DNA from 3 places in the Pseudaminobacter sp. Soil_N_29 genome. Region 1 is predicted to be linked to each of the others. Evidence: predicted binding sites of a transcription regulator. Region 1 holds the regulator's gene; each other region holds the start of a gene.
The links. Region 1 encodes PhoB, which activates phosphate uptake and scavenging genes when phosphate is short. Its sites were predicted from a motif close to TGTCATNNANCTGTCAT; they were not measured.

Region 1 (9,551 bases):
CGGCGTGTCCATGCCCAGAAGCACCATGCCCGACTGCAGCGACTGCATCAGCACCGCGCCCAGCATCGCGCCCGCCACCGTTCCGACCCCGCCCGAAAGCGAGGTGCCGCCGATGACCGCTGCAGCGATCACCAGCAATTCGTCCAGCGTGCCCTGCGCATTTGTGGCCGCGTTCAGCCGCGCCGTGGAGATCGCCGCGCCGATGGCCGCCAGGAAGCCCATGAGCATGAAGATCTTCATCGTCACCCAGCGGGTGTTGATGCCGGCCAGTTCCGCCGCCTCCGGGTTGCCGCCGATGGCGAAGACATAGCGGCCGAAGCGGGTGCGGGTGGCGATGAAGGTCATGATGATGCCGGCCGCGATCGCGATCAGCACCGGAATGGCGATGCCATGGGCGATGAACAGCCCGCCATCGGGAATGGCGATGTTGTTGGCCTCGGCATATTTCCTCACCGTGCCGCTCGGCCACGGGTAGGAATTGGCCACCCAGACGGCCAGCAGGATGACGAGGCAGGCGACAACGCCCAGAAACATTTCGGCCCAGACCGGGCGCAGCGGAAAGCGGAAGCGCTTGCGCTGGTTGCGGCCCGAGACCAGCATCAGGATCACCGCCGCGCAGGCGACGAGGCCGACGACCCAACTCCAGGTCGCGCCAATCGCGCCTTCCGGCCCGCCGCCCATCAGGCGGAAGGTGGCGTCCATCGGCGCCACCGTCTGGCCGCTGGTCACCCACCAGGCCGCGCCGCGCCATACCAGCAGCCCGCCCAGCGTGACGATGAAGGCGGGCACCCCCAGATAGGCGATGATGAAGCCGTGCAGCGCCCCGATGGCGAGGCCGACAGTCAGGCCGGCCGCCAGCGCGATGATCCAGATCGACGGATCGCCGAGCGAATAGCCGGCGAAGCGCGGCAGGACGATCGCCTGGGTCACCCCCATGATCATGCCGCATACGCCCAGGATCGAGCCGACCGAGAGGTCGATGTTTCGCGTGACTATGACCAGCACCATGCCCGTCGCCATGACAGCGACCGACGAGGACTGCACCGAAAGGTTCCAAAGGTTGCGCGGGGTCAGGAACAGGCCGTTCGACAGTATGTGGAAGCCGATCCAGATCAGCAGCAGCGCGCCGACCATGCCCAGCATGCGCGTGTCGAGTTCCGTCGCCTGCAGGAAACGCCCGATGGCCCCGGCCTCCGAGGCTCGCGCCCGGTCCGCAAGCCCGTGCCCGGCGGTGTCCTGCGCCGCGGGTTCCTGCGTTGTCACTTCGGTCATGACACCCTCCCGCCCGGTCCGGTCTTGCGCCGGTCTCAGGACATCATCCTAGCGCACGCCCTTGGAAACACGGAATCGATTTTCCGGAGAGGCACTTTGTACGAACTGAATGCCGCGCGCCTGACCGGGCATGCGGCGGCGAATGAAACGCCGCGGTTTCTCCTCAAACCGCGGCGTCCAACGAGCCGGACAGCGGCAGGCGGCCGCGTCTTGCCCGCCCCGTGCGGAACCGAACGAGCCTTGTGGCAAGCGTCCGGCCTAGTCGCAGGCTGCGACCGACCCCGCCTTCACGCCCTGGCAGACCACGTCCTTGGAAACCCAGCCGGCGTCGATGACGACGTTGAGGTTGTCCTTGGTGATCGGCATCGGCTTGAGGAAGACCGAGGTCATCTCGACCTTGTTGGGGCCATCCGACCACTTGGTCGCGTTCGGGATCTCATCCATCTTCTTGCCGTCGGCGAGCTGCGCCGCGATCTCGGCCGCGGCCTTGCCCAGCTCACGCGAATCCTTCCACACCGACACGGTCTGCGTGCCGAGCGCGATGCGGTTGAGCGCGGCATGGTCGCCGTCCTGGCCCGAAACCGGCACCGAGCCGGCCAGGCCCTGTGCCTCGAGCGCCGCCACCGCGCCACCGGCGGTGCCATCGTTGGAGGCCACCACCGCGTCAACCTTGTTGTCGTTGGCGGTCAGAAACTGCTCCATGTTCTTCTGGGCGTTGGCCGGCAGCCAGCCGTCGGTATAGGCCTCGCCGACATTCTTGATCTTGCCGGCGTCGATGGCCTCCTTCAGCACTTCCATCTGGCCGGCGAAGAGGAAGTCGGCGTTCGGGTCGGCGCCGTTGCCCTTGATGAAGACGTAGTTGCCTTCGGGCTTCACGGCATAGACGGCCTTGGCCTGCAGGCGGCCGACTTCCTTGTTGTCGAAGGTCAGGTAGAAGGCATCCTTGTTCTCGATCAGGCGGTCGTAGCCCACCACCGGAATGCCCTCGGCCACGGCCTTCTCGACCGCCGGCCCGATGGCGCTGGCGTCCTGCGCCAGGATGATCAACGCGTTGGCGCCCTGCGAGATCAGGCTTTCCACGTCGGTCAGCTGCTTGGCCGCCGAGGACTGGGCGTCGGCGGAAATGTATTTGTCGCCCGAAGCTTCGAGGGCGGCCTTGATCGCCGCTTCGTCGGTCTTCCAGCGCTCCTCCTGGAAGTTCGACCAGGAAACGCCGATGATCTTGTCCTTCGCCTGCGCCACGCCTGCCAGCGACACCGACAGCGCGACACCCGCCAGCAAGGCGGTTGCAAACATCTTCATGATTTCCTCCCTGCGCCCCCTCCAGGGCGCGATGACGATGGCCTGGGGCCCTTGTCGAGGCTATTATTTCGAACCTCGAAAAAATAGTGTCGTAACCCTGAAGTTCTGTCAACATCCCGCCGAAGGTTGACGCGGCGCACGCGAACTGGAATCTGCGCAGCGCAACAAGGCTCCGGGAGGAAATGCCGAAATGCCGGTGGCGATCCGTCACGACGATCTGCGCAAGCGCAACCGCGCCATGGTCATCGCGGCCGTGCGGCGCGCGGGCCAGCCGTCCCGCACCGAGATCGCGGGGACCACGGGCCTCAGCCATTCCACCATCTCGGCCATTTCCGCCGACCTCATCGCCGAAGGCATCCTCGCCGAAAAGGCGGCTGAAGCCGCAAGCTCGAAGCGCGGCCGCCCGCAGGTAGCGCTCGGCCTCGCCCCGGAAGCCGCCGAAGTCATCACCGTGGTGCTGTCGCTCAATTTCCTGTCGGTCGCCGTGGTCGATTACGCCGGGCAGGTGGTCGCATCGGAAGAGCGCCGGCTGGAGACGCTGGCCACCGGGCGCGAAGCGCTGCTCGGCGACTGCGTCGCCATGGTGCGCCGGCAGGTCGAGGCCCGCCGGGCCGCCGGCCATCGCGTGCTGCGCATCGGCATGGCCGTGCAGGGCATCACCGATGCCGGATCGCGCATGATGCTGTGGTCGCCCATCACCCCGCACGCGGATCTCGAATTCGCCGACCGGCTCGAAGCCGCCACCGGCATCCCCGCCACCGTGGAGAACGACTGCAACATGATCGCGGTGGCGCTGCGCTGGCGAAAGCCAGAGCGCTACCGCAACGACTTCATCGCCATCCTGCTCTCGCACGGCATCGGCATGGGAATGGTGTTGAAGGGGGAACTCTTCACCGGCACGCAATCGTCGGGCTGCGAGTTCGGCCACATGATCCACCGGCCCGATGGCGCGCTGTGCCGCTGCGGCCGTCGCGGCTGCGTGGAAGCCTATGCCGGCAACTACGCCATCTGGCGCAATGCGCGCGGGGAAAGCGAGGACCAGGCGCCGCTGGCCGACATTTCGGACGAGGAGATACGCGCCATGGCCGACAGGGCGCGGGCAGCCGATGGACCGGAGCGCGAAGCCTTCCGCATCGCCGGCGAAGCCATCGGCTTCGGCCTCGGCAGCCTGTTTGCGCTGATCGACCCCGCGCCCGTCGCGCTGGTCGGCATCGGCGCGACCGCCTTCGACCTCATCGAGCCGGCGCTGCGCTCAGCTATCGACAAGACCGCGGGCGGCCAGCACAACAAGGCGATCTCCTTCGACACCTTGCCGAACGAACGGCCGCTGATCCGCGAAGGCTGCACAATGAACGCCCTCACCTTCGTCGACCGGGAGATCTTCGCGCCCGGCCCTGCCCTGATAAGCGCCGCGGGGGCGGCCTGAGCCGCGGCCAGCCGGGCTCAATCCTCCCGGATGGCGTAGCCCGAGCCTCGGATGGTGCGGATCACGTCCGGCAGGTTGCCGGGATTGATCGCCTTGCGCAGCCGGCCCACATGCACGTCCACCGTGCGCTCGTCGATATAGATCGTCTCGCCCCAGACATTGTCGAGCAGCTGCCCGCGCGAGAAGACGCGGCCGGGGTGGCGCATCATGAATTCCAGCAGGCGGAATTCCGTGGGCCCGAGCTTGATCTCGCTCTTGCCGCGATAGACGCGGTGCGCCTCGCGGTCGAGCATGATGTCGCCCACCTTCAGCACGCTGGACAGAACCTCGGGCTTGGCACGGCGCAGCAGCGCCTTCACCCGCGCCATGAACTCCGGCGTCGAGAACGGCTTGACCAGATAGTCGTCGGCGCCGGTGGAAAGGCCCCGCACGCGGTCGCTCTCCTCGCCGCGCGCCGTCAGCATGATGATGGGCAGGCGCTCGGTCTCGGGGCGCATCCTCAGGCGGCGGCACAGTTCGATGCCGGAGACCGCCGGAAGCATCCAGTCCAGCACCAGAAGGTCGGGCACGTTCTCCTGCAAGCGGATTTCCGCCTCGTCGCCGCGCGGCACGACCTCGACCTGGTAGCCTTCCGATTCCAGATTGTAGCGGAGCAGGACGCCCAGCGGCTCCTCGTCCTCCACCACCATGATTTTTGGGGCGATCATCACTTTTCCGGTCTCCCGCTCAGGTCGTCGATTCCGGCGCCGAAAGCGAGGTCTCGTCGAACTTCGGCCGGTTGGGCGGCAGCTGCTGGCCGGTCATCACATAGTAGGCGTTCTCGGCGATGTTGGTGACATGGTCGCCGATGCGTTCCAGGTTCTTGGCGCAGAACAGAAGATGCGTGCAGGCGGTGATGTTGCGCGGATCCTCCATCATGTAGGTCAGCAGCTCGCGGAACACTGAGGTGTACTTCACGTCGATGTTCTCGTCCGCCGCGCGCAGCGCCTTCAGGCCTTCGGGCTGGCGCGTCACATATCTGTCGACCACGCCGTTGATCTGCTCCAGTACCATGTCCGACATCGTCTCGATGGAATGGGCGAGGCTGCGGGGCGTGGCGCTCTCGCCCACGGCGCCGACGCGCTTGGCGATGTTCTTGGCAAGGTCGCCGATGCGCTCCAGGTCGCCGGCCATGCGGATCGCGCCCACCACGGCGCGCAGGTCCTGCGCCATGGGCTGCCGCTTGGCGATCAGCGTGATGGCGCGGTCGTCCAGCTCGCGCTGGCGCGCGTCCATCACCGCGTCGTCGGAAATCACCCGCTGGGCAAGCGCATTGTCGGAATTGACCAGCGCCCGGATGGCGCCACAGACCATGGCGCCGGCCAGATCGCCCATGTCCCGCAGCAGCCGGTCGATGTGCCCCAGTTCCTCGTCAAAGGACGTGACGGTGTGTTTGCCCATGATCATGTCTATGCAATCCTTTGTCCGGCGTGCGGATCAACCGCGGGTCAGCCAAACCGGCCGGTAATGTAGTCCTGCGTGCGCTTGTCGTCGGGGTTGGTGAACATCTTGTCGGTGTCGCCCTCCTCGACCAGCTGGCCCAGATGGAACATGGCCGTGCGCTGCGATACGCGCGCCGCCTGCTGCATGGAGTGGGTGACGATGACGATGGTGTAGTTCTGGCGCAGCTCGTCGATCAGTTCCTCCACGCGCGCGGTGGCGATCGGATCGAGCGCCGAGCACGGCTCGTCCATCAGGATCACCTCGGGCGAAACGGCAATGGCGCGGGCGATGCACAGGCGCTGCTGCTGGCCGCCGGAAAGCCCGGTGCCCGGCTCGTTGAGACGGTCCTTCACCTCGTTGAACAGGCCGGCCTTCTTCAGGCTGGTCTCGACGATGGCATCCAGGTCGGCCTTCTTGCGGGCGAGGCCGTGGATGCGCGGGCCATAGGCAACGTTCTCGTAAATCGACTTCGGAAACGGGTTCGGCTTCTGGAACACCATGCCCACGCGGGCGCGCAGCTCCACCACGTCGATGCTCTTGTCGTAGATGTCCTGTTCGTCCAGCGTGATCTGGCCGGTCACGCGGGCGCTGTCGATGGTATCGTTCATGCGATTGAGGCAGCGCAGGAAGGTCGACTTGCCGCAGCCCGAAGGCCCGATCAGCGCCGTCACCTGGTTTTCGCGCACGTCGAGGTCGACGTCGAACAACGCCTGCTTGTCGCCATAGAACACGCACACCTTGCGGCCGCGCATCTTGATGATTTCCTTGGGCGTACCGTTCATCTTGTCGTTCACCGCGTTCTCGAGTGCCACTTCCGTCATGATGTTCATACTAAAGCATCCTTCGCCTACCAGCGCCGCTCGAAACGCCGTCGCAGCACGATGGCCGTGATGTTCATGGCCATCAGGAACACGAGCAGGATGATGATGGCGCCCGACATGCGCTCCACGAAGGCGCGCTCGGCCTCGTTGGCCCACATGTAGATCTGCACCGGCAATGCGGTCGCCGGTTCCAGCGGCGTCGCCGGATAGTCGGCCACGAAGGCGACCATACCGATCAGCAGCAGCGGCGCCGTCTCGCCCAGCGCGCGCGCCAGGCCGATGATGGTGCCGGTGAGGATGCCCGGGGTTGCCAGCGGCAATATGTGCTGGAACACCATCTGCATCTTGGAGGCGCCGAGGCCAAGGGCGGCCGAGCGGATCGAGGGCGGCACGGCGGCGAGGGCGGCACGGGTCGCGATGATGATGGTTGGCAGCGTCATCAGCGTCAGCACCAGGCCGCCGACCAGGGCGGCCGAACGCGGCAGGCCGAGGAAGTTGATGAACACCGACAGGCCGAGCAGGCCGAAGACGATCGACGGCACCGCGGCCAGGTTGTTGATGTTGACCTCGATCAGGTCGGTCAGGCGGCTCTTCTTGGCGAATTCCTCGAGATAGATCGAGGCCGCCACGCCGATGGGCAGCGCCAGCAACAGCACGATCACCATCATGTAGAACGAGCCGATGATCGCCACGCCCATGCCCGAGGTTTCCGGCCGGCTGGAGGCGCCGAAGGTGAACAGGCCCTTGTTGAAATGCTCGGCCAGCGAACCGTCGGCGGCAAGCTGATTCATCCATGCCACCTGCTGGTCGGAAACCTTGCGCCGGCTTTCGTCCACCGAAAGGTCGATCTGGCCCTTGAAGGCGGAATCGATGTTGGCGGCAACGAGGATGTCGACATTGCGCGTCGTGCCGATGACCGACGGGTCGTCCATAACCACCGCGCGCAACTGCGCCCGCACGCCGTCCGAAAGGAAACCCTTGAGCTTGCGAATGGCAGCCTTGTCGTGCGGGTCGATGCCCAGCTTCGCCACAAGCGCGCTTTCGGCCAGCTTGGGATAGTTGGCCGTGATGAGCACGTTCGGGTCGGTCGCGCGCTTGCCTTCGGGGTCGATGACCTTCTCGTTGAAGGTGATCGGCAGCGTCACCGTCGTCTGCCAGAAGGCGGTGTAGCCCTTGGAGACCACGGAGGTCAGCATCACCGCCAGGAACACCAGGCCGATGGAAATCGCCAGCATCCCATAGATGCGGAAACGACGCTCGGCGGCGTAGCGGCGCTTCAGGCCGATGTCGCGGCGCGGGCGCGCAACGGTGCCGCTGGTAATGCCGTTCAAGGGAATGTCGGTCATTCGTACTGTTCCCGGTACTTGCGCACGATGTAGAGCGCGAAGATGTTCATCACCAGCGTCAGGGCAAACAGCGTGATGCCGAGCACAAAGGCCACCAGCGTCTGCGGCGAGTTGAACTCAAGGTCGCCGGTGAGCTGGTTGACGATCTTCACGGTGATGGTGGTCATCGCCTCGAACGGGTTGAGCGTCAGGTTGGCGGCCACGCCGGCGGCCAGCACCACGATCATGGTCTCGCCGATGGCGCGCGAGGCAGTGAGCAGGATGGCACCCACGATGCCCGGAAGTGCGGCCGGCAAAATAACCCGCTTGATGGTTTCCGAGCGCGTCGCGCCGAGCCCCAGCGAGCCGTCGCGCAGGGCGCGGGGAACCGCGGTGATGATGTCGTCGGAGAGCGAGGAAACGACCGGGATGAGCATCACGCCCATCACCAGGCCGGCGGTCAGGATGCTCTGGGCCTGGATGAAACTGGTGCCGCCAGCAAGTGCCGCACTCAGGTCGCGCAGGAAGGGCCCGAGCGTCACCAGCGCGAAGATACCGTAGACGATGGTCGGGATGCCCGCCAGCAGCTCCAGCGCCGGCTTGACCGTGGCGCGCAGCCTGGGCGAGGCGTATTCGGCCATGTAGACGGCCGACATCAGCCCGACCGGCACGGCCACCAGCATGGCCACGAACGCGATGTAGAGCGTGCCGGCCAGGAGCGGGATCAGGCCGAACTGGCCTTCCGCCCCTCCCGAGCCCGCGGCCGCGAAGCGCGGGTCCCACACGGTGCCGAAGAAGAAATTGGAAAGCGGCACGCGCTCGAAGAAGTGGATGGTCTGGAACAGCATCGACAGAACGATGCCGATGGTGGTCAGGATCGCGATGGTGGAAGCGGCCAGCAGGCCCCACAGCACCACCGTCTCGACATTGTTGCGCGCCCGCGCGCGCAGGCGGATCTGCGAGAGGCCGAAGGCCGCACCGGCCACCGATAGCGCAAGGATCGCCACCGCGCCGACCATGCGCAGCATGTCCTGGGTGCGGTTGGCGTCCACCGCAATCGGGATCATGTAGTCTTGCGTGTCGGGCGCCAGCGCCACGCCACGCGCGGCCAGCAGCGGCTGCAATTCGGCAAAGCTGGCCGGGGGATTGGTCGCCATCGGCGCGTCGAGCCGGCGCAGGCCGTTGGCCAGGCTCTTGGTCAGGCCGGCGGCAAGCGTGCGGCTGGCAATGGTGCTCTCGGCCGTCTGCTCGGGCAGATGCCACTTGATCCGGGCTTCGACGTAGAGGTTGGAGCCGACGCCCCAGACGACGATCAGAAGCAGCGCCGGAAGCGTGGCAAGCAGGGCTGCCCACCAGCCGTGGTAGTGTGCGCGGGAGTGCGGCTTGGCCGTGCCGTCGTCCTGCGCAATGGCGCGCTGGCGCCCGACAAGGAAGGCGGCGGCGCCGACGACCAGCACGAGCGCAAAGACGAACATCAACGACATGGGCTACTCCGGGCGGACAGGCTGCCCCGGGGCGCGGTAGTCTGGCGCGCCCCGGGGCATCGGTGTTCTATTTACATGGTCTTGCCGGCATCGAAAGCCTCGCGCTGTTCCTTGCGCTCGGCTTCAGGGGCGGCGACCAGGCCATACTCGGCCAGCGGGCTGTCCGGGCCGACCATCTGGTCGTCGAGGAAGAAGTCGACATATTCCTTCAGGCCGGGCACGACGCCGAGATGCGCCTTCTTGACATAGAAGTACAGCGGACGCGACACCGGATACTCGCCCTTGGCGATGGTCTCGGTCGACGGCGTCACGCCGTCCACGGTGGCGACCTTCAGCTTGTCGGCGTTGTTCTCGTAGAAGGACAGGCCGAACACGCCCACGCCGGTCTTGTTGGAGGCGATGCGGGCCAGCGTCTCGGTGTAGTCGCCATCGATGTCGA
Region 2 (9,551 bases), on a different contig from region 1:
ACCAGCCGATGGTGCTGGCCGGGGTGCTTGATTCCGATGCCAGCCGCAAGGCGGCGCGCTTCGTGCGCTTCTGCGACTGCTTCAACATCCCCATCGTCACCTTCGTCGACGTTCCGGGCTTCCTGCCGGGCACGAGCCAGGAATATGGCGGGTTGATCAAGCACGGGGCCAAACTTCTGTTCGCCTACGCGGAGGCGACGGTGCCGAAGGTGACCGTGATCACCCGCAAGGCCTTCGGCGGCGCCTATGACGTGATGGCCTCAAAGCACCTGCGCGGCGACATGAACTATGCCTGGCCGACGGCGCAGATCGCGGTTATGGGAGCCAAGGGCGCGGTCGAAATCATCTACCGCAAGGACATCGGCGATGCCGAGAAGATCGCGGCGCACACGAAGGCCTATGAGGATCGATTCCTCTCCCCCTTCGTGGCGGCCGAGCGCGGCTATGTCGACGAGGTGATCATGCCGCATTCCACCCGCCGGCGGGTGGCGCGGGCGCTACGCATGCTGCGCAACAAGGATTTGCAGAACCCCTGGAAGAAGCACGACAACATTCCGCTTTGAGAGAGGTTAGCGCCGGTCCGCTGGCGCGTCAGATTATTACTTCTCAGGCCGCCGAGCCGACCGCAAGGGCATCGTCCTGGAATGCAAACCCATCATAGCGTACGCCGGCGAAGGCCAGCCGACGCATGACAAGGTTGTATTCGTCCAGATCGACGTAGAAGAGCCTGGTAATCTCGGCGATCAGATCGTCCTGATCGTAGCCGCGCGCACGCAGGATGTTGACCGCCGTGAGAATATCGACGCTTTCCGTCAGGCGCGGCTTCAGACAATCTTCGATAATGTTCTGCATCGGCAGCCCCTCGCCAATTGCCCAAACACAGATACAGCAACGAACGCTTTGCAGAATGGAGGCGGTCGCTTGCGCCAGCCTTACGGCTTCGGCGACTTTTTCGCGGCGACCGGACACACGAAGACAGGCCCGCCTCACTCAAGGCCACGATCAGATTATCACGGGAGAGGCTTGACGCTATTTGCGGCGGCTTTGGATTGGAAGACGTCAGTGGCGGCGCGCCTGCACCAGATAGCTCTCGATGGTCGTTTCCCCGAGCCACTTCATGGCTTCCAAACGATGCAGCCCCTCAATCAGAACATATCGCTTGCCGTCGAAGCGCACCTGGATCGGTGTCTGCTGTCCGTTTTCCACGATGCTTTCGGCAATGAACCGCACCGTTTCCGGATGAAGCGTCTTGCGGCGCGCGGCCGGGACATAGATCTGGCTGATGGGAATTTTCTGAGGTCTGAGCATGGCCTCGCCAACAGATGTGGAGCTTCGCCATGATTAGTGCTTTGGCGCCGGATGTCCATGCCCGTTACCGAGAGTGACCCGGCCAGAGCGCGCTGCTACGCTGCGCTCCGACCGGGTGCCCTCCCCTGAAGGCTGCGTCGGCGTCATCGGGCGAGCCCCCCAACGGCTGGCGCGAGAGCGACGCACATCAATTCAGCAGCAACATCCGTGCCAATCATGATTTTTGAGCCCTGGCCGCGACAACTGCGGGACTTTCCGGCGTGTTGCTCGCGGCGGCAACGATGAACAGGCTGCGCGATTGACAGGGTGTGACCCGGTTTGGGCCAACAACGTCGCCGAAAGAGAACAGCTGTCCCAATTTCGGCATGGCGGCGGTCGCACCAGATCGAGAAGGGTGTTAGCTATCTTTGGTCAGCGACAACGTCGGCCGAAAAGCGCAGTTCGCGCATGGGCCTGACCTTGCGGGTCGTTTCATCATAGATGGGGTGCGCCTTAAAGGCGGCCAGCGCCGTGTCATCAGCAAATTCGGCGTAAACGACGAAGTCGATCGCATCGCACATCGGGTCGACCTTGGAGTTGACCGTCACTTCGAAGTGGCTGGAATGCGGTATGGCAGCAAGCGCGAGCAGCCCGTTGCGGATAGTCTCGACGTCCTGCCCTCGCTTGGCGCTGAAGAATACAATGTGCCGGATCAATTTCGCCTCCTTCGAGTCTGGGAGGCGCCCTTTTGGGGTCTCGCGGCGGCGCTCGTCAATGCATATGCGCGTGCCAGTTTCCTCATCACGGACTCCTGCCTCAGCCCCGCTCGACAATCGCGAGTCAGTGATTTGATGTTGAGGAATGGCAGGCCTACTTTTTGGTATGTGAGCGAAGATAGGAATAAGCCCCCCTCAACTTATCTTCGAAATTCTTGGCCCATTACTTGATGGGCAAAGAAAAACGGAGAACAAAAATGAAAAAAATCATTATCCCCATCGCCCTGGGCATTGTAGCCGCAAGTGCTTCCATGGCTTCAGCCCAGTTCTTCAATCCGCGCGGCGGCGACGCGGCCCCGCCTGTGGTGTTGTTCCATCCACCGACGAACATTGACATAACAGGCCGTGCCGGGTTTGGCGGGTTCGCAACTACCACACCCAACATGCGCGGCGGCGACGCGGCACCTTCGTCCGTTGTCGTCAACCCGCCCACCAGCCTCGACATCACGGGCCGCGCAGGTTTTGGCGGCTTTGCAACCAGCACACCCAATATGCGCGGCGGCGATGCCGCACCTTCCTCGGTCATCGTCAATCCGCAGGATGTCATCCTCGAGCGCTAGTCCCCGCCTAGCGCAGGTTGCAGAAGGGGCGGCAGGTCATCCTGCCGCCCCTTTGCTATGTCTGCTTTGCCCAGGCGAAAACGGTTAGAGCATGATGCGATATTTCGCAAAGCCGTCGGCGCCCTCGCCTGCGGCTTCGATCTTCACGCTCTGTACCTGGTCGAGGAACTCCTTCGCCTTTGGCCCGGTCTCGAAAATCACGGCTGTGCCTGGCATCGGCGCGAACGACCAGTTGCTGTCGGCGGAAGGATTGATGGTCTTCTGCTCCACGATGTAGCGCACGATGACGTCGCGGTTGGTGTCAGGCGCCTCGACGATGATCTTGGTTTCGTTGATGTCCGGGAAATTGCCGCCGCCGCCGGCGCGGTAATTGTTCGTGGCAACCACGAATTTCGCCTGGGGATCAATGGGTTTGCCGTCGAACATGAGCTCGAGGATGCGGCTCGACCCCGCATTGGTCACCTTGCCCTTCGGGTCATATTTCGGCGGCTGCGACAGATCGATCTTGTAGGTCACCCCGTCGATGACGTCGAAATTGTAGGACGGAAAGTCCTTGTTGATGAGCTCCTGGCCGGTCTTGCCGGGTTCGATCTGGTTGAAGATGCCAGCCGACATCTCAAGCCACTCCTTGACCTGCGCTCCGGTGATTTCCACTGCCCGCACGGTGTTGGGATAGAGGTAGAGATCGGCCACGTTCTTGATCGCCACGTCGCCGGCCGGCACGTCGGTGTAGTAGTCGGCACCGCCGCGGCCGCCCGCCTTGAAAGGCGCCGCCGCAGAAAGCACCGGCAGGTCCTTCCACTTCGTTTCCTTGAGCAGGTCCTTGATGTACCAGATCTGCGCCTGGCTCACGATCTGCACCGACGGATCGTCGGCAACCAGTGCAAAATAGGAATAGAGCGGCGCCGTGGTCTTGCCGACCGGCCGGCGGACATAGGCCAGCGTTGCCTCGTGGTCTTCCTTGAGAGCGTCGGCGATGCGGTTGTCGTCCTCAACGAGGGCCTTGTTCTTGTTGTCGACGCGCTCGTAGATCGGCCGCGCCTCCGAGGTTGCCGACACCACGCGCCACTTGCTGCCGTCGCGTTCGAGCAACAGATCGACCAGCCCCATATGCGAGCCCCAAAAGCCGCCCATCACGGCAGGCTTGCCCATCAGCGTGCCCTTTTCGGCATCCACCCCCTCGAGGCCCTGAAAATCCTTCCTTCCGGGGAAGACCAGGTGCTGGTGGCCGGTGAAGATCGCATCGATGCCTTCCACGCCGGCCAGGAAGAAGGAGGCGTTTTCCATCATGTCGCTTTGCTTCACATCGATGCCGGAGTGCGAAAGCGCGACCACGACGTCGGCGCCCTCCTCCTTCATCTGCGGCACCCAGGCCTTGGCTGCCTGAACGATGTCGCGGGTCATGACGTTGCCCGAAAGGTTCTTGGCGTCCCAGATCATGATCTGCGGCGGAACGAAGCCGATGACGCCGATGCGGATCGGATCCTCCTCGCCGGCGCCGTCCTTGATCTTCCGGTCGAGGATCACGTAGGGCTTGAGATAGAGCTTGTCGTCGCGAGGGTTGGAGGCGAGCTCCGTGCCGCGGATCAGGTTGGCGCAAACGAATGGGAAGTTGGCGCCGGCCAGCACCTTGTCGAGGAAGGACAGGCCGTAGTTGAACTCGTGGTTTCCGAGCGTCGAACACTCGTAACCGAGCAGGTTCATGCCCTTCATGATTGGGTGGACGTCGCCTTCCTTCAACCCCTTCTCATAAGCGATGTAGTCGCCCATGGGGCTGCCCTGCAGAAGGTCGCCATTGTCGACCAGCATGGTGTTGGTGGCTTCCTTGCGCACGGCATCGATCAGCGAAGCGGTGCGGGAAAGCCCCATCGTGTCGTTCGGCTTGTCGGCGTAGTAGTCGTAGGGCAGCACGTTCACATGGATATCGGTGGTCTCCATGATCCTGAGATGGGCCTGGTTGGCCTGTGCGCGCGCCGAAAAGGGATGCAACATCACCAGGGCGCCGGCAGCGGCGGAGCCTGCTAGAAACGACCGGCGCGAAATCGAGGGAAGCACTTGCGACATGCGTTTTCTCTCCTGTGAAAAGGCTCAAAAAAAATCGACGTCGAAACCCGGAGTTTCGCGCCGAATTCCTGGCGAGTCCAGCAGGTGAGGATGACGGGGCAATGACAGGCCGCTGACTGCAGCACAGGCATGGCAATTTCGGATGCGCGAAAGCCGGACCAACCAGCCCGACCTGGCACCCTCGCAAAACGAAGACGCTCACCACAATGGCGGCGTCATGGAAGGAAACGGCCCTCAGGCCAGTTCGGGCTTCATGCCAAGGGCGGTGCGGTCGATGATCTCGCGCAGCGCGAAGGACGAGTTGATCTTCGTCACGTGCGGCATGGCGGTCAGCCATTCCTTGTGGATGCGTTCGTAGTCCGCCAGATCCTTGGCGGCGATGCGCAGGATGTAGTCGTATTCGCCCGACATGAGGTGGCAGGAGAGCACGTTGGGGCAGCGTTTGATCGCGGCTTCAAAGTCCGACAGCGTCTTTTCGAACTGCCCCGAAAGCGAAATGTGCACGATCGCCGTCATCTGGTGCCCGAGCGCCGCATTGGAAAGCCGCGCATGGTACCCCCGGATCACGCCGCTCTTTTCAAGGTTGTCGAGCCGGCGCGAACAGGCCGACTGCGACAGCCCGACTTTCTCGGCCAGGGCAGCATTGGGAATGCGCCCATCGCGCTGCAGAGCGTCCAATATGGCAATATCGATGCGATCGAGTGACACTTTTCGGCATTCCTTCGAATAACTATCTATTTCACGCAAGAATTATCCGCGCCATCAGCGCCACGCAACAAAATTCGCAAGGATGCGCGAGCGAATCTGTGATTTCATCACCTTACCCTACGTAAAGGGACAACAGTGGAGGACCCACATGCGCGTTGGATGCCCCAGGGAAATCAAGAACAACGAATTCCGTGTAGGACTGACCCCGGGCGCGGTGCGCGAATACGCCGCCCATGGCCATGAAATCCTTGTCGAGACAGGTGCCGGTGCCGGCATCGGCGCAGACGACAATGCCTACCGCGCTGCCGGAGCAGCCATCGCGAGAACCGCCGAGGAGGTGTTTGCCCGCGCAGACATGATCGTCAAGGTGAAGGAGCCGCAGCCGAGCGAATGGGTGCAACTGCACGCCGGGCAGATCTTGTACACCTTTCTCCATCTCGCACCCGATCCCGAGCAGGCCAAGGGCCTGCTGGCGTCCGACGTCACCGCGATTGCCTATGAGACGGTGACCGATGAGCGGGGCGGCCTGCCTCTGCTGGCGCCGATGTCGGAAGTGGCGGGCAGGCTGGCCATCCAGGCGGCAGCCACCGCGCTGCAAAAGCCGAACGGCGGGCGCGGCGTGCTGCTGGGCGGGGTGCCCGGTGTTCTGCCGGGCAAGGTCGTGATCATCGGGGGCGGCGTGGTCGGCTTGAACGCCGCCAAGATGGCCGTCGGCCTCGGCGCCGAGGTCGTCGTGCTCGACCGCTTCATTCCGCGCCTGCGCCAGCTCGACGACATTTTTGCCGGACGGGTCCATACCCGCTACTCCACCGTCGAAGCGCTGGAAGAGGAATGCTTCTCGGCCGACGTGGTGATCGGCGCGGTGCTGATTCCAGGCGCTGCCGCACCGAAGCTGGTTTCGCGCGAAATGCTGTCGGGCATGAAGAAGGGAGCGGTGCTGGTGGATGTGGCGATCGACCAGGGCGGCTGCTTCGAGACCTCGCACGCGACCACGCACGCCAATCCGACCTATGAGGTCGATGGCGTCATCCACTACTGCGTGGCCAACATGCCGGGCGCGGTGCCGGTGACGTCGGCACATGCGCTGAACAACGCAACATTGCACTTCGGCCTGCAACTGGCCGACAAGGGGCTGAAGGCGCTGGTGGACGAGCCGCACCTGCGAAACGGGCTGAACGTTCACAAGGGCAGGATAACCAATCGCGCCGTGGCGGAAGCGCTCGGCTATGAAGCGGCCGAGCCGAAAGCAGTGCTGGCCGCGTGACCATTTCGGCCCGCTTCATGCAAGCCGCAACTGCGCAGAACCTCTGGAAAGCGAGAGGGCGGCGGACCAACTCCGTCGCCCTCGAAACTCACATCCGCTCAAGGATCGCAGTGCGGGTGACCGGCTCAACGGGCTGGAGGCGCCGCATCTCCGCCGTGAGGATTGAACACGGGGGCGTGGCCCAGAGCCTGCATGGCCGCTGCGCTGGCATAATTGATGCGCGACTGCTTCACCACTTTCACCGTAGGCGCGGTATCTCCCGTGGACAGGGCCTGCGCGTAGGTCTCGCGAACAACATGGCTCGGATGAACGATTACCGTGGCCGGTGCGGAATCGGCCAGGGCGGCGCCGGAACCAAGAAGAACTGCTGCAAAAGCGAATAGAAACTTATTCATCTGCCTTCTCCTTATCAATATCGATGGCTGCTTCCATTCTGAAACACAGCCGCGGAGAAACGCCTGGAAGCCAGCGAAACTTGGCGACCGGGTTGAACCGTCTTTTGCGTCATGCTGAGCTGGTCAGAAAAACTTCTTATCCAAGGTTCATTTCTTCCACGCTCAGGAGATATGTATTTTTCGGCACACTTCCCAATCACAACACCGCGACTGCCGTTTGCGCGATTTCACGGACGCGTGTCACTGCTTATTCTCTGAAAAAACAAGCTTTTCAGCGGGGGCAAAAGAAAAAGCCCGCCAACGAAAAACCGTCGGCGGGCCTTGTTGTGGGAGGTCGAGAAAGCGGGCTTCTAGCGCAGGAAATCGTCGATGCGGCGCAGCGTCACGCGGCGGTTCTGCCAGTTCTCGTTCTGCGTCGGCACCAGCAGAAATTCCTCGCCGTAGCCAACCGTCTCCAGCACGTGGGACGGGATGCGGAACTCGCGCACCAGCACCCGCTTCATCGATTCCGCCCGGCGCTCGGACAGGATCTGGTTGGCTTCGAAGGAGCCGACGGCGTCGGTATGCCCCTCGATCAGGATGCGCGTGTGCGGCCGGCGGCGAATGATGCGCTCGAGCGCGTTGGCGATCTGCTCGACCTTGCCGTATTGCGAATGTGGCACCTCTGCCGAGCCGAACTCGAAGTTGATCGCCTGGATGTCGATCGATGGTGCCATGCGGCGCAGTTCCGGCCGGCGTTTGAACTCGCGCACGGTGACGCGCTGGTCGCGGCGCAGCTTGCGCGTCGGCCCCTCCTCCAGACGGCGTTCGATCTGCGAGGCAGAAGGCATCATGTTCTGGGCCGGCGCGACGGTCGGAAAGACAAGCAGCGCGACCATGGCTGCTGCGAAATGACGGCGATTGATCATGTGTGTCTCCTGCATGGATGGCCTGGGGCCGAATTGATGGCGCGAACATGACCCGGCGATGCTGAAGGACCGATGAACGGCGCCTTCAGCTTCGTGCAAGAGAGGTTAACGGCTGTGAGTGGATGCTCAGGGCCGCATGACGCTGTCCGATCGCTCGGCCAAGGTCATGGTGCGCACCAGTTCGTGCTTCTGGCCCACAGGCGCAAAGCCCAGCTTCTGATAGAGCGGAAGCGCTGCGGGATGATCCATGGTGCAGGTCTGGACAGTTACGCGCTGGGGCTTGTACGACCAGGCGGTCTCGATGGCAGCGCCGAGGAACCACCGTCCCAGCCCCTGGCCTATGGCGTGATCCATCATGCCGAAATAGGCAAGCTCGACCTCGTGGGGCAGATGCGGCTTGATGTCGAAGAAACCGGCTGGCGCCCCTTCAAGGTAGAGTACGCGTATATCGCGGTCTTCGCGGTGGAGGCTGGCGGCGAGTTCCTCGTCCGTCAGGCGCAGGGCGTTCACCCAGTGCCATTTGCGGCCCACGCGGTCCATCAGATAGCGATAGAAATGCAGCGGGATGTTGCGTGCCCGCAAAAGCGCGATCTGCTTGTTGAGCGGCAGCGGCGGGTAGTGGGCCAAAGGCGCCGCCATTTCGAGGAAAGTCACCGTGACGGGCACGGTTGTTGAATTCTCATGTTCGGTCATGCTCAGTCCTCGCCGGTCACCACCGGCGTGTCTGCTTGCCCGCCCCACTCGGCCCAGGAGCCGTCATAGAGCTTGTGATCGCGGTGGCGGAGGCTTTCGAGCGCCAGCGTGATTACCGCTGCCGTAACGCCGGATCCGCAGGAAGTAACCACCGGCCTGGTCAGGTCCAATCCGGCGTCCTCCAGCACCTCTACAAGGCGCTCCAGCGGAAGGAACTCGCCATTCTCGGACAGTGACGAATAGGGCACGTTCTTCGCGCCCGGCATGTGGCCGGAGCGCAGGCCGGGCCTGGGCTCCGGTTCAGCTGCCGTGAACCGGGCGTGCGAGCGCGCGTCGGCGATCTGGCTCTCTCCCGTTTCGACGATGCGGCGCATGTCGGCCAGCGAAGCGACGCGGCTGGCGTCGAAATTGGCATGGAAGAAACCCGAAGCGATCTTGGTCGGCTCCGTCGTCACCGGCCGCCCCGCCTCCTTCCAGCGGTCGAAGCCGCCGTCCAGCACGAAGACCTGATAAACCCCCATCACGCGAAACATCCACCAGACCCGCGGAGCGGAAAAGAAGCCCGGGCCATCATAGACCACGATCGTGTCGTCAGCGGAGATGCCCATGGAACTGGCGTGCTGGGCAAATATCCCCGGGCGCGGAAGCATGTGGGGAAGGCTGGATTCCGCATCGACCACGAGGTCAAGGTCGAAAAAGACGGCGCCGGGGATATGCGCCGCATCGTATTCGGCCCGCGCGTCACGCTTCTGGGCTGGCAGGTACCAGGAAGCATCGACGATCGACAGTCCCGGCGTGCCGAGGCGGGATTGGAGCCAATCGGCATCGACGACGAACGGACTGGTCTCGGACATTTCTCACTCCCTCGGTGGCCGCGATGGGCGCCGGACAGGCAT
Region 3 (9,551 bases), on a different contig from region 1:
CCGGCTGCCGGGCAGCCGGCTGAAATCCGCCTCCGACTAGCACGAGCAGGTTAACTGCCTGTTTGCAGTTTGGTCCTGCCCGTGCCGACTGACGCTGTCAGTCCGCGTTAGCCATGGTTGCTTGCGCCTTGTGCGAGGCTTCGACCACTGCCAGCGCCGTCATGTTGACGACGCCGCGCGACGTAACCGAAGGCGTGAGGATATGCGCCGGCTGCGCCGCGCCCAGAAGGATCGGCCCGACATGCAGGGCATCCATCATCTGCTTCACGGCGGTAAGCGTGATGTTGGCCGAATCGAGGTTCGGGAACACCAGCAGGTTGGCCTCGCCCTTCAGCGTGGAGTGTGGATAGACCCTCTGCCGCAGATGTTCGGCAAGAGCCGAATCCGCATGCATTTCGCCGTCGCTCTCAAGATCCGGTGCGACCTTCTTCAGGATGGCCGCGGCTTCCCGCATCTTCAGGGCGCTGGGTGTGTCCCGCGAGCCGAAATTCGAATGCGACAGCAGCGCCGCCTTTGGCTCGATGCCGAAGCGCCTGATCTGTTCGGCTGCCAGGATGGTCATTTCGGCGATTTCTTCCGCACTCGGGTCGACGGTGACATAAGTGTCGGTGAGGAAGATCACGCCGCGGCTGGAAATGAGCATCGACAGCGTCGACAGGTCGCGATGGCGCACACCCTCGCGCGCGCCGATGATCAGGGTGACATTGCGCAGGTGCCGCGCGAAGCGGCCTTCGAGGCCGCAGATCATCGCATCGGCATCGCCGCGGCGGGTCGCCAGTGCGGCGATTGCGGTGGTGTCGGTGCGCACCATGGTGCGGGCGGCTTCCTGGGTAATGCCGCGCCGCCCGCCAAGCTGGATCATGAGATCGACATAGTCGCGGTAGCGCGGATCGTCCTCGGGGTTGATCAGCTCGAAGTCGGTGCCGGCGCGAATGCGCAAGCCGTAGCGCCGCAGCCGCGTGTCCACCACGCTGGGGCGACCGATCAGGATCGGCTGCGCGATCCCTTCCTCCAGAACCACCTGCGCGGCGCGCAGCACGCGCTCGTCCTCGCCGTCGGCATAGATCACGCGCTTGGCCGACGAGGTCTTCGCCGCTGCAAACACCGGCTTCATGACCAGGCCGGAGCGGAACACGAAGCGGTTCAGGCGGTCGATATAGGCCGGGAAGTCGGTGATGGGACGCGTGGCCACGCCGCTGTCGCAGGCAGCCTTTGCCACCGCCGGAGCGATCCGCAGGATGAGACGCGGATCAAAGGGCGAGGGGATCAGGAAGTCAGGGCCGAAGGTCGGCGTCTCGCCGGAATAGGCGCGGGCCGCGACGTCGGAAGGCTCCTCGCGGGCAAGCCCCGCAATGGCACGCACGGCCGCCAGCTTCATCTCTTCGTTGATCGCGCTCGCGCCGCAATCCAGCGCGCCGCGGAAGATGTAGGGGAAGCAGAGGACGTTGTTGACCTGGTTCGGGAAGTCGGAACGGCCGGTGCAGATCATTGCGTCGGGCCGTGCCGCACGTGCCACCTCGGGCATGATCTCGGGGGTCGGGTTGGCCAGAGCGAGGATCAGCGGCTTTTCCGCCATGTGCTGCAGCAGTTCAGGGCGCAGCACGCCGGCGGCCGACAGCCCAAGGAAAACGTCGGTGCCGCCAATGACGTCGTCCAGCGTGCGCGCGTTGGTATCCTTGACGTAGGGGGCCTTCCAGCGGTCCATCTCTTCGACGCGCCCCTTGTAGGCTACGCCGTAGCGGTCGGTGACCCAGATGTTCTCGATCTTCGCGCCGAGCGAGACCAGCAGGTTGAGGCAGGCAAGAGCTGCAGCGCCCGCGCCGGAGGTGACGATCTTGACGTCCTCGATCTTCTTGCCGGCGAGTTCCAGCCCGTTGAGGACAGCTGCTGCGACGATGATGGCGGTTCCGTGCTGGTCGTCGTGGAAGACCGGAATGCGCATCCGCTCCTTGAGGCGCTCTTCCACCTCGAAGCATTCGGGCGCCTTGATGTCTTCAAGGTTGATACCGCCGAAGGTGGGTTCCAGCGCCGAGATGGTCTCCACCATGCGCTCGATTTCCGGCGCGTCGATCTCGATGTCGAAGACGTCGATGCCTGCGAATTTCTTGAACAGGACGGCCTTGCCCTCCATCACCGGCTTGGAGGCCAGAGGGCCGATATTGCCGAGGCCGAGAACAGCAGTGCCGTTGGAAATCACGCCCACAAGGTTCGCGCGCGCCGTATAGTCGGCCGCCGTGGCCGGTTCGTCGCGGATTGCAAGGCAGGGGGCTGCCACGCCGGGCGAATAGGCGAGCGCCAGGTCGCGCTGGTTGCCAAGCGGCTTGGTGGCCTGGATCTCCAGCTTTCCCGCTACCGGATATTTGTGGAAGAACAGCGCCGCCTCATCGAGGTCGGAGCGTTTGGTGTTGTCTGTTTCCGTGTTCATTTCCGCCGCTTACCCCGCGTACGGTCGCATTCGACCGCCTGTTGCCCTGTGCGATCCCCGCCCTTCAGACACCGGTGAGTGGTCGGAAAGGCACGAGGTCGATAATTCCAGTGATTCCAATTGCTTGGAACCACTATTTCGCCAATTGAGTCAGATGTGTGTCGTCGCGTCAAAACGCGCTGACATACAGGCCGCCATCCACCGGAATGTTCTGCCCGGTAATATAGCCGGCATGTACCGAGCATAGGAAGGCGCATATCTGGCCGAATTCTTCCGGCGTGCCGAGGCGCTTGGCCGGAATGTCGGCGCTCAGCCGCAGCTTGCGCTCGCGCGCGGCTTCCGGTGTTTCCTCCACGCCCGTTCCATGCGTGGTGCGCAGGCGATCGGTGTCGAGCTTGCCCGGCAGCAGGTTGTTGATGGTGACATTCCGGCTGGCCACCGTGCGCGCCACACCTGCCAGGAACGAGGTGAGACCGGCGCGTGCGCCCGACGACAGGTCGAGTCCCGGTATCGGGACATAGACGGACAGCGACGTGATGTTGACGATGCGCCCGAAGCCGCGCTCCGCCATGCCGTCAATCACTGCCTGCACGAGTTCGATCGGCGTGACCATGTTGTTGGTGACGCCTTCGAGAATCTTCTGGCGGTCGAGTTCGCGCAGCGGACGCGGCGGCGGTCCGCCATTGTTGTTGACCAGGATGTCCGGCGCAGGCGCGGCGGCGAGCAGATCCTTCTGGACGGCAGGGTCCGCGACATTGCCCGTAATCTCGATGACGTCGACGCCGAACCGGTCCCGAAGCTCGCGTGCGGTTGCCGCAAGTGCCGTCGGGTCGCGACCGTTGACGACGAGGTTGCAGCCCGCCTCGGCCAGCGCCGTTGCGCAACCGCGGCCCAGCCCGCGGCTCGACGCACAGACGATGGCCGTCTTTCCTCGAATGCCGAGATCCATGATTTGCTTCTCCTCTGCAGGGTTGCGAACCTAGCTTGCGTGGCAAAAACCGCAACCGTCATACGCCTGTTGCATGGGGGCTTCATAGGCTTGCGCGACAGCAACGGAACAGAAGCTCATGCCCGGCGAAGCGCCACGCAAATTCCGCACCCTGTTCATTTCCGATGTCCATCTCGGCTCCAAAGCGGCCAAGGCGGTGTTTCTGATCGACTTCCTGCGTCATCACGAAGCGGAGACGATCTACCTTGTTGGCGACATTGTCGATGGCTGGCGGCTGCGGCGGTCCTGGCATTGGCCGCAAAGCCACAATGATGTCGTGCAGAAGCTGCTGCGCCAGGCGCGCAAGGGCACGCAGATCATCTATATCGCGGGCAATCACGACGAATTCCTGCGGATGTTCCAGGGTGTTCATTTCGGCGGCATCGTCGTTGCCGACCGGGCTATTCACAAAGCCGCCGACGGCAAGAGCTATCTGGTCATCCACGGCGACCAGTTCGACATGGTCGTGCACAATGCGCGCTGGCTCGCCTATCTGGGCGACAAGGCCTACGACATGGCCATCATGGTCAATCGGATGGTGACGCGGCTGCGTCAGTGGCTCGGCATGCCCTATTGGTCGTTCTCTTCCTGGGCAAAGGTGAAGGTCAAGAAGGCGGTCAATTTCATTGGCTCGTTCCAGGACGTCTTGGCCGATGAGGCTCGACGTTCGGATGTCGATGGCGTGATCTGCGGGCATATTCACCACGCCGCGATCGAGGATTTCGGCGACGTGCGCTATGTCAACACCGGCGACTGGGTGGAGAGCTGCACTGCGGTGGTCGAGCATTTCGACGGGTCGATGGAGATCGTCCACTGGCCGCACGCGATCGCCCGGCCAGCACGCCGCAAGCCGCTCCGCGTGCCGGCCGAGATGGAAGAGGCCATCGGCAAGGCAGCCTGACGCCGCTCCCACCGCGCCGCACGGCCCGAAATCGGCGGCGTTGTTTGCCCGGTGGCGTCCCCATGCTATGGGGCGGCAGCGTGACCGATCCCATTTCGCATGAGTCGCGCTTTCTGGATCGCCCCCTCCATGTCGTCGTCGCAAACGCTCGCTGCGGCCCAGTTCGTGAAGCCGCGCTATTTCGAACTGCGGATATCGCTCATCTACCTGATGGTCTTCGTACCGGTGGGCGTGCACCTTCCGTATTTTCCGCTGTGGCTGGAAACCAAGGGATTCGATGCCGGCCACATCGCGATCATATTGTCGGCACCGATGTTCCTGCGCGTCGTGACCACGCCATTCATCACGAGCCTGGCAGACAAGGCGAACGACCGGGCCAATGTCCTGATTCTGACGGTAGCTGCCGCGCTGATGTTGTCGTCGGGCTACTTTCTGGAGCCCGACTATCTGACCGTTCTGCTGGTGTCCCTGGTTCTGGCCGTGTTCTGGACCCCGCACACGCCATTGGCCGATTCGCTCGCGCTCTCGGGCGTTCGGCGCTTCGGTTCGAACTATGCCGGGATGCGGATCTGGGGCTCCATCGCTTTCCTGGCCGCCAACCTCGCCGGCGGCGCCGTGCTTTCAGTCTATGGAGCGGACGCGGTTCCCGCGATGATCACCGGCGGTCTTGCCGCGATATTGGTCGTCGTGTGCTTTGCTCCGCGACTCGGGCGCCCGCGGCGTGCTTCGCCGCTTTCGGCGGCTGAGCTCCAGGACGCGGCGCCGAAGCTCCTCAATGCCTATTTCCTGTTCTTCGTCATCGGAGCGGGCATCATCGTATCCAGCCACGGCTTTCTCTATGGCTTCGTGTCCATCTACTGGAAGTCGATCGGCATCAGCGAAACGCTGGTCGGCCTGCTATGGGCCTGGGGTGTGGTGGCCGAAGTTGCCATGTTCATGGTTTTCACGAGGGTCTTCGGCCATATGCGACCCGTCGTCCTGCTGGTGATGGCCGGCGTGGCGGCAATGCTGCGTTGGGCCTCGTTTCCGCTGATCTGGCCAATGGGTGCGGGCGTTGCAGGTTTCTTCGCGTCGCAGACGCTGCATTCCTTCTCCACCGGCCTGATCTTGATCGGGGTGCAAAAGATGATTGCCGAGACGGTGGTTGAAGAACGCATGGGCGCGGCGCAAGGCATTGCTTTCTTCGCCAGCGGCTTCTCCATGGCAACGGTCACGCTGTTTTCCGGCGTGCTCTACGAACAGCTCGGTGTCGGCGGCTTTTATGTGATGGTGGCGGTGGCGGCGCTGGGCATCGCTTTCATCGGCCTGGCGGCGCGCTCAGCCCCAAAGGGCCGCCTGGGGCGGTGACACCAGAGAGCCTTCGTAGACCAGACCCGGCTCGCGGTCGCGCGCGAGCAGCAGCGGCCCGTCCAGGTCGACGAAATCGGCACCCTGCGCCAGCAGCACGGCTGGCGCCATTGCCAGCGACGTGCCGACCATGCAGCCGACCATGACGGAGAAGCCGAGTTCGCGTGCGCGGTCGCGCAATTGCAAGGCCTCTGTCAGCCCACCGGTCTTGTCCAGCTTGATGTTGATGGCGTCGTAGAGACCGATCAGCGACTCGAGATCTTCCACGCCGTGTCCGCTCTCGTCGGCGCAGATCGGCACGGGGTGCGGAATGTCGCGCAGGATCCCGTCCTTGCCCGCCGGAAGCGGCTGCTCGATCAACGCGATGCCGAGATCGGCCGCCAGTGCCAGGTTCTGCCGGATGTTTTCGTCGTTCCAGCCTTCATTGGCGTCGAGGATGATGCGGCTGTCGGGCGCAGCCTTCCGCACCGCCTCGATGCGCGCGATATCATTGTCGCTGCCGATCTTGACCTTCAGCAGCGGGCGCCAGGCATTTTCGGCGGCTTGGGCGGCCATGGCTTCAGGGCTTGAGAGCGACAGGGTGTAAGCCGTTTCAAGCGGTTGCGGCTGCGCGCCGGAAATGGTCTGCCACACGGGTATTCCCGAAAGCTTCGCTTCCAGATCCCACAGCGCGCAATCAATGGCGTTGCGGGCTGCGCCCGATGCCATCGACTTCACGAGGGCGTTGCGGTCCATGCCCGCCGCTATCCGGGGCGCCATCGCTTCGATTGCTTCGCGCACGCTTTCCATCGTCTCGCCATAGCGCTTGTAGGGCACGCATTCGCCACGGCCGACGGCCGGCCCCTCAGCGATTTCGCAGACGATCACCTCGGCCTCGGTCTTCGAGCCGCGCGAGATGGTAAAGGTGCCGGCGATCGGAAAGCACTCGGCATTGGCCGAAAGGACACGCGGCATGTTTTTTCTCCAAATTCTTGGACCGGCAAAGCTGAAAAAGTGACAGAGCCTCGATGACGGGATATGACAGGCTGTCATGACTATCAATGCTGCCGACGAAGCGAAAACCGCAAAAGAGCAGCCGCCCTTCATCGGCGAGGCGGAGCATGACGGCGTGCGCGCCTATGTCTTGTCGGGCACCTGGACGACGCGAACGGTCGCGCTGGTCGATGCTGAGATGCGCCGCCTCGAAACACGCAGGGACAGCGAGCCCGTGGTACTCGACCTTGCAGGGGTCGAAAAGATCGACACTGCCGGCGCCTGGCTGCTTGAAAGGCTGATCGCTGCGCGGGAGGCGCGCAATGCCGAGGTCAGGCTTACTGGCGCGAGCGAAGAGGCCGGCATCCTTCTCGGCGCGGTGCGCGATGCATCGCGGCGGGGCGGGGAGGTGGAACGGCCCAAGCCGCCCGGTCTCGTCATAGCCTCGCTGGAGGCGATCGGGCGCACGGTCTACACGATCCGAGACGACTTCCTCGCCTCCATGAACATCCTGGGCTCCACCATTCGCGGGGCGCAGTTGAAGCTTGGCCGCGGCCATGCCGTCAATCTGGCTGCGATCTTTCACCAGATCGACCGCATGGGCGTGGGCGCAGTGCCGGTCGTGGTGCTGATGTCGGCGATCGTGGGCGGCATCGTGGCCCAGCAGGGCGCCTACCAGCTTCGCTATTTCGGCGCCGACATCTTCGTAGTCGACCTGGTCGGTATCCTGATCCTGCGCGAACTCGGCGTGCTAATGACGGCGATCATGCTGGCAGGCCGTTCCGGCAGCGCCATCACCGCCGAGATCGGCTCGATGAAGATGCGCGAGGAGGTCGATGCGCTCAAGGTCATCGGGCTCAATCCCGTCGGAGTGCTGGTCTTTCCGCGCCTTGTTGCGCTGGTTATCGCGCTGCCATGCCTGGCCGTCATCGCCAACTTCGCCGCACTCGGCGGCGCTATCGTGATCTCGTACTTCTATTCGAACATCACGCCAACGGCATTTCTCGACCGGTTGCGGGTCGGCATAAGCCTCAGCACGATCTTTTCCGGGCTGATCAAGGCGCCTTTCATGGCCATGGTCATCGGCATTCTTGCCTCCGTGGAGGGGCTGAAGGTCGGCGGCAGTGCCGAGTCGCTCGGGCGCCACGTGACTGCCTCGGTGGTGAAGGCGATCTTCATCGTCATCATCATGGATGGCGCATTTGCCATCTTCTTCGCTTCGATCAACTTCTGAGGCGAGCGGCGATGGTCATCGAAACGACTACGGACCAGGTGAATGGATACGGCCGCCCGGACGGCGAGATCGTTCTGGAGGCACACGGCGTCACTGTCGGTTTCGGCGACAACATCGTGCTCGAGAACCTTTCGCTGGACATACGTCGTGGCGAGATCCTCGGTTTTGTCGGCGCGTCCGGCAGTGGCAAATCGGTTCTCCTGCGCACCGTTCTCGGCCTGACCAAGAAGCGCGCCGGCACGATCAGGCTCTTCGGGGTGGATGTCGACGAGGCCACCGACATGGAGCGGATGAGGCTGGACATGCGCCTCGGCGTGCTTTTCCAGCATGGCGCGCTGTTTTCCTCGCTGACCGTGCGGGAAAATGTCCAGGTTCCGATGCGTGAATATCTGGACCTGCCGAAGAAGCTGATGGACGAGCTGGCGCTCCTGAAGGTGGAACTGGTGGGGCTTCCACGCGATGCGGCAGAAAAGTTCCCGTCGGAACTGTCGGGCGGCATGATCAAGCGTGCGGCGCTGGCCCGCGCCTTGGCGCTTGACCCTGACCTCGTGTTTCTCGACGAGCCGACCTCGGGCCTGGACCCCATCGGCGCGGCCGACTTCGACGAACTCGTGTCCAAGCTACGGGACACGCTGGGTTTGACCGTCTACATGGTGACACACGATCTCGATAGTCTGTTCACCGTGTGTGACCGAATTGCCGTTCTCGGCAAGAAAAGAGTGCTCATCGAAGGCACGATCGAAAACATGCTTGCCAGCGAGGAGCCGTGGGTGAAGTCTTACTTCCGCGGCAAGCGCGCGCGGCACATCGATCTGTCGGCCAGGAGATAGAATAAAAGTCGCGAATGGAAACCAGAGCCAACTACGTAATCGTCGGAATTTTCACGCTCCTTGCGATCCTCTCCGCCTTTGCCTTCGTCTATTGGACCGCGGCGATCGGCGAGAGGGGCGAGACCGCGATGTTGCGCGTGCGTATTCCGGGGTCGGCATCAGGCCTGGGGCGCGGCAGCGCCGTGCTTTTCAACGGCGTGAAGGTTGGCGATGTACGGCGCGTCTTCATCGATGTCGAGAACCCGAGCGTGGCGATCGCCGACACCGAAATCGATCGCCTGACCCCGATCACCAAGTCCACTCAGGCCGATATCGGTCTCACCGGCCTTACGGGCCAGGCGAACATCGAGCTCAAGGGCGGCAATCCGCACGAGGTAAATCTGTTCGAGGAGGCCGAGTCGCAGGGCAAGGTCGCGGAGATTACTGCCAGCCCCTCTGCCGTGACCAATTTGCTGCAGACGGCGCAGGACATATTCAAGCGCGCCGATACTCTGCTCAGCCAGCTGGAAGGCTTTGTGAGCGACGTTCGCGTGCCGCTCACCCACACGGTTTCCAATGTCGAAAAGTTCTCCAACGCTCTTGGCCGCAATGCCGAGGGCGTGGACAGATTCCTTTCGAGCGTCAGCAAGCTCTCCGAGGAACTGGTGGGCGTCTCGGGGAGGCTGGATAGCACCCTGAAGGCGGCGGAGGATCTGCTCAAGGCGGTGGACAAGGACAAGGTTTCGCAGATCGTCACCAATGTCCAGAAGGTCACCCGCGATCTGAGCGAGAACACGAAGGAATTCGACCGGATCATTGCAGGGGCTCAGAAAGCCGTCGGCTCCATCAACACCTTTGCCGAACGGAGCACCAAT

Region 2: AC3A4H_RS11590 (bifunctional 2',3'-cyclic-nucleotide 2'-phosphodiesterase/3'-nucleotidase) is a predicted target of PhoB. The motif match lies at 4,778-4,794, and genes of this name have one in related genera.
Region 3: AC3A4H_RS07595 (UDP-2,3-diacylglucosamine diphosphatase) is a predicted target of PhoB. The motif match lies at 3,431-3,447, and genes of this name have one in related genera.

What each region holds. Positions count from the first base shown of each region.
Region 1 covers NZ_JBDGLC010000009.1:193,066-202,616, forward strand. The annotation lists gene AC3A4H_RS20120 (sugar ABC transporter permease) at 1-1,272, opposite strand, end outside; gene xylF (D-xylose ABC transporter substrate-binding protein) at 1,531-2,574, opposite strand; gene AC3A4H_RS20130 (ROK family protein) at 2,765-4,000, shown strand; gene phoB (phosphate regulon transcriptional regulator PhoB) at 4,018-4,707, opposite strand; gene phoU (phosphate signaling complex protein PhoU) at 4,727-5,440, opposite strand; gene pstB (phosphate ABC transporter ATP-binding protein PstB) at 5,488-6,312, opposite strand; gene pstA (phosphate ABC transporter permease PstA) at 6,330-7,649, opposite strand; gene pstC (phosphate ABC transporter permease subunit PstC) at 7,646-9,112, opposite strand; gene AC3A4H_RS20160 (PstS family phosphate ABC transporter substrate-binding protein) at 9,184-9,551, opposite strand, start outside.
Region 2 covers NZ_JBDGLC010000004.1:180,497-190,047, reverse strand. The annotation lists gene AC3A4H_RS11615 (acyl-CoA carboxylase subunit beta) at 1-563, shown strand, start outside; gene AC3A4H_RS11610 (hypothetical protein) at 607-969, opposite strand; gene AC3A4H_RS11605 (ParB N-terminal domain-containing protein) at 1,060-1,308, opposite strand; gene AC3A4H_RS11600 (Dabb family protein) at 1,710-2,003, opposite strand; gene AC3A4H_RS11595 (hypothetical protein) at 2,261-2,623, shown strand; gene AC3A4H_RS11590 (bifunctional 2',3'-cyclic-nucleotide 2'-phosphodiesterase/3'-nucleotidase) at 2,708-4,687, opposite strand; gene AC3A4H_RS11585 (Lrp/AsnC family transcriptional regulator) at 4,922-5,395, opposite strand; gene ald (alanine dehydrogenase) at 5,544-6,659, shown strand; gene AC3A4H_RS11575 (hypothetical protein) at 6,785-7,054, opposite strand; gene AC3A4H_RS11570 (OmpA family protein) at 7,405-7,962, opposite strand; gene AC3A4H_RS11565 (GNAT family N-acetyltransferase) at 8,089-8,655, opposite strand; gene sseA (3-mercaptopyruvate sulfurtransferase) at 8,658-9,509, opposite strand.
Region 3 covers NZ_JBDGLC010000002.1:338,702-348,252, reverse strand. The annotation lists gene AC3A4H_RS07605 (NADP-dependent malic enzyme) at 98-2,425, opposite strand; gene AC3A4H_RS07600 (SDR family oxidoreductase) at 2,595-3,374, opposite strand; gene AC3A4H_RS07595 (UDP-2,3-diacylglucosamine diphosphatase) at 3,493-4,314, shown strand; gene AC3A4H_RS07590 (MFS transporter) at 4,444-5,661, shown strand; gene dgcA (N-acetyl-D-Glu racemase DgcA) at 5,632-6,615, opposite strand; gene AC3A4H_RS07580 (ABC transporter permease) at 6,692-7,867, shown strand; gene AC3A4H_RS07575 (ABC transporter ATP-binding protein) at 7,879-8,697, shown strand; gene AC3A4H_RS07570 (MlaD family protein) at 8,712-9,551, shown strand, end outside.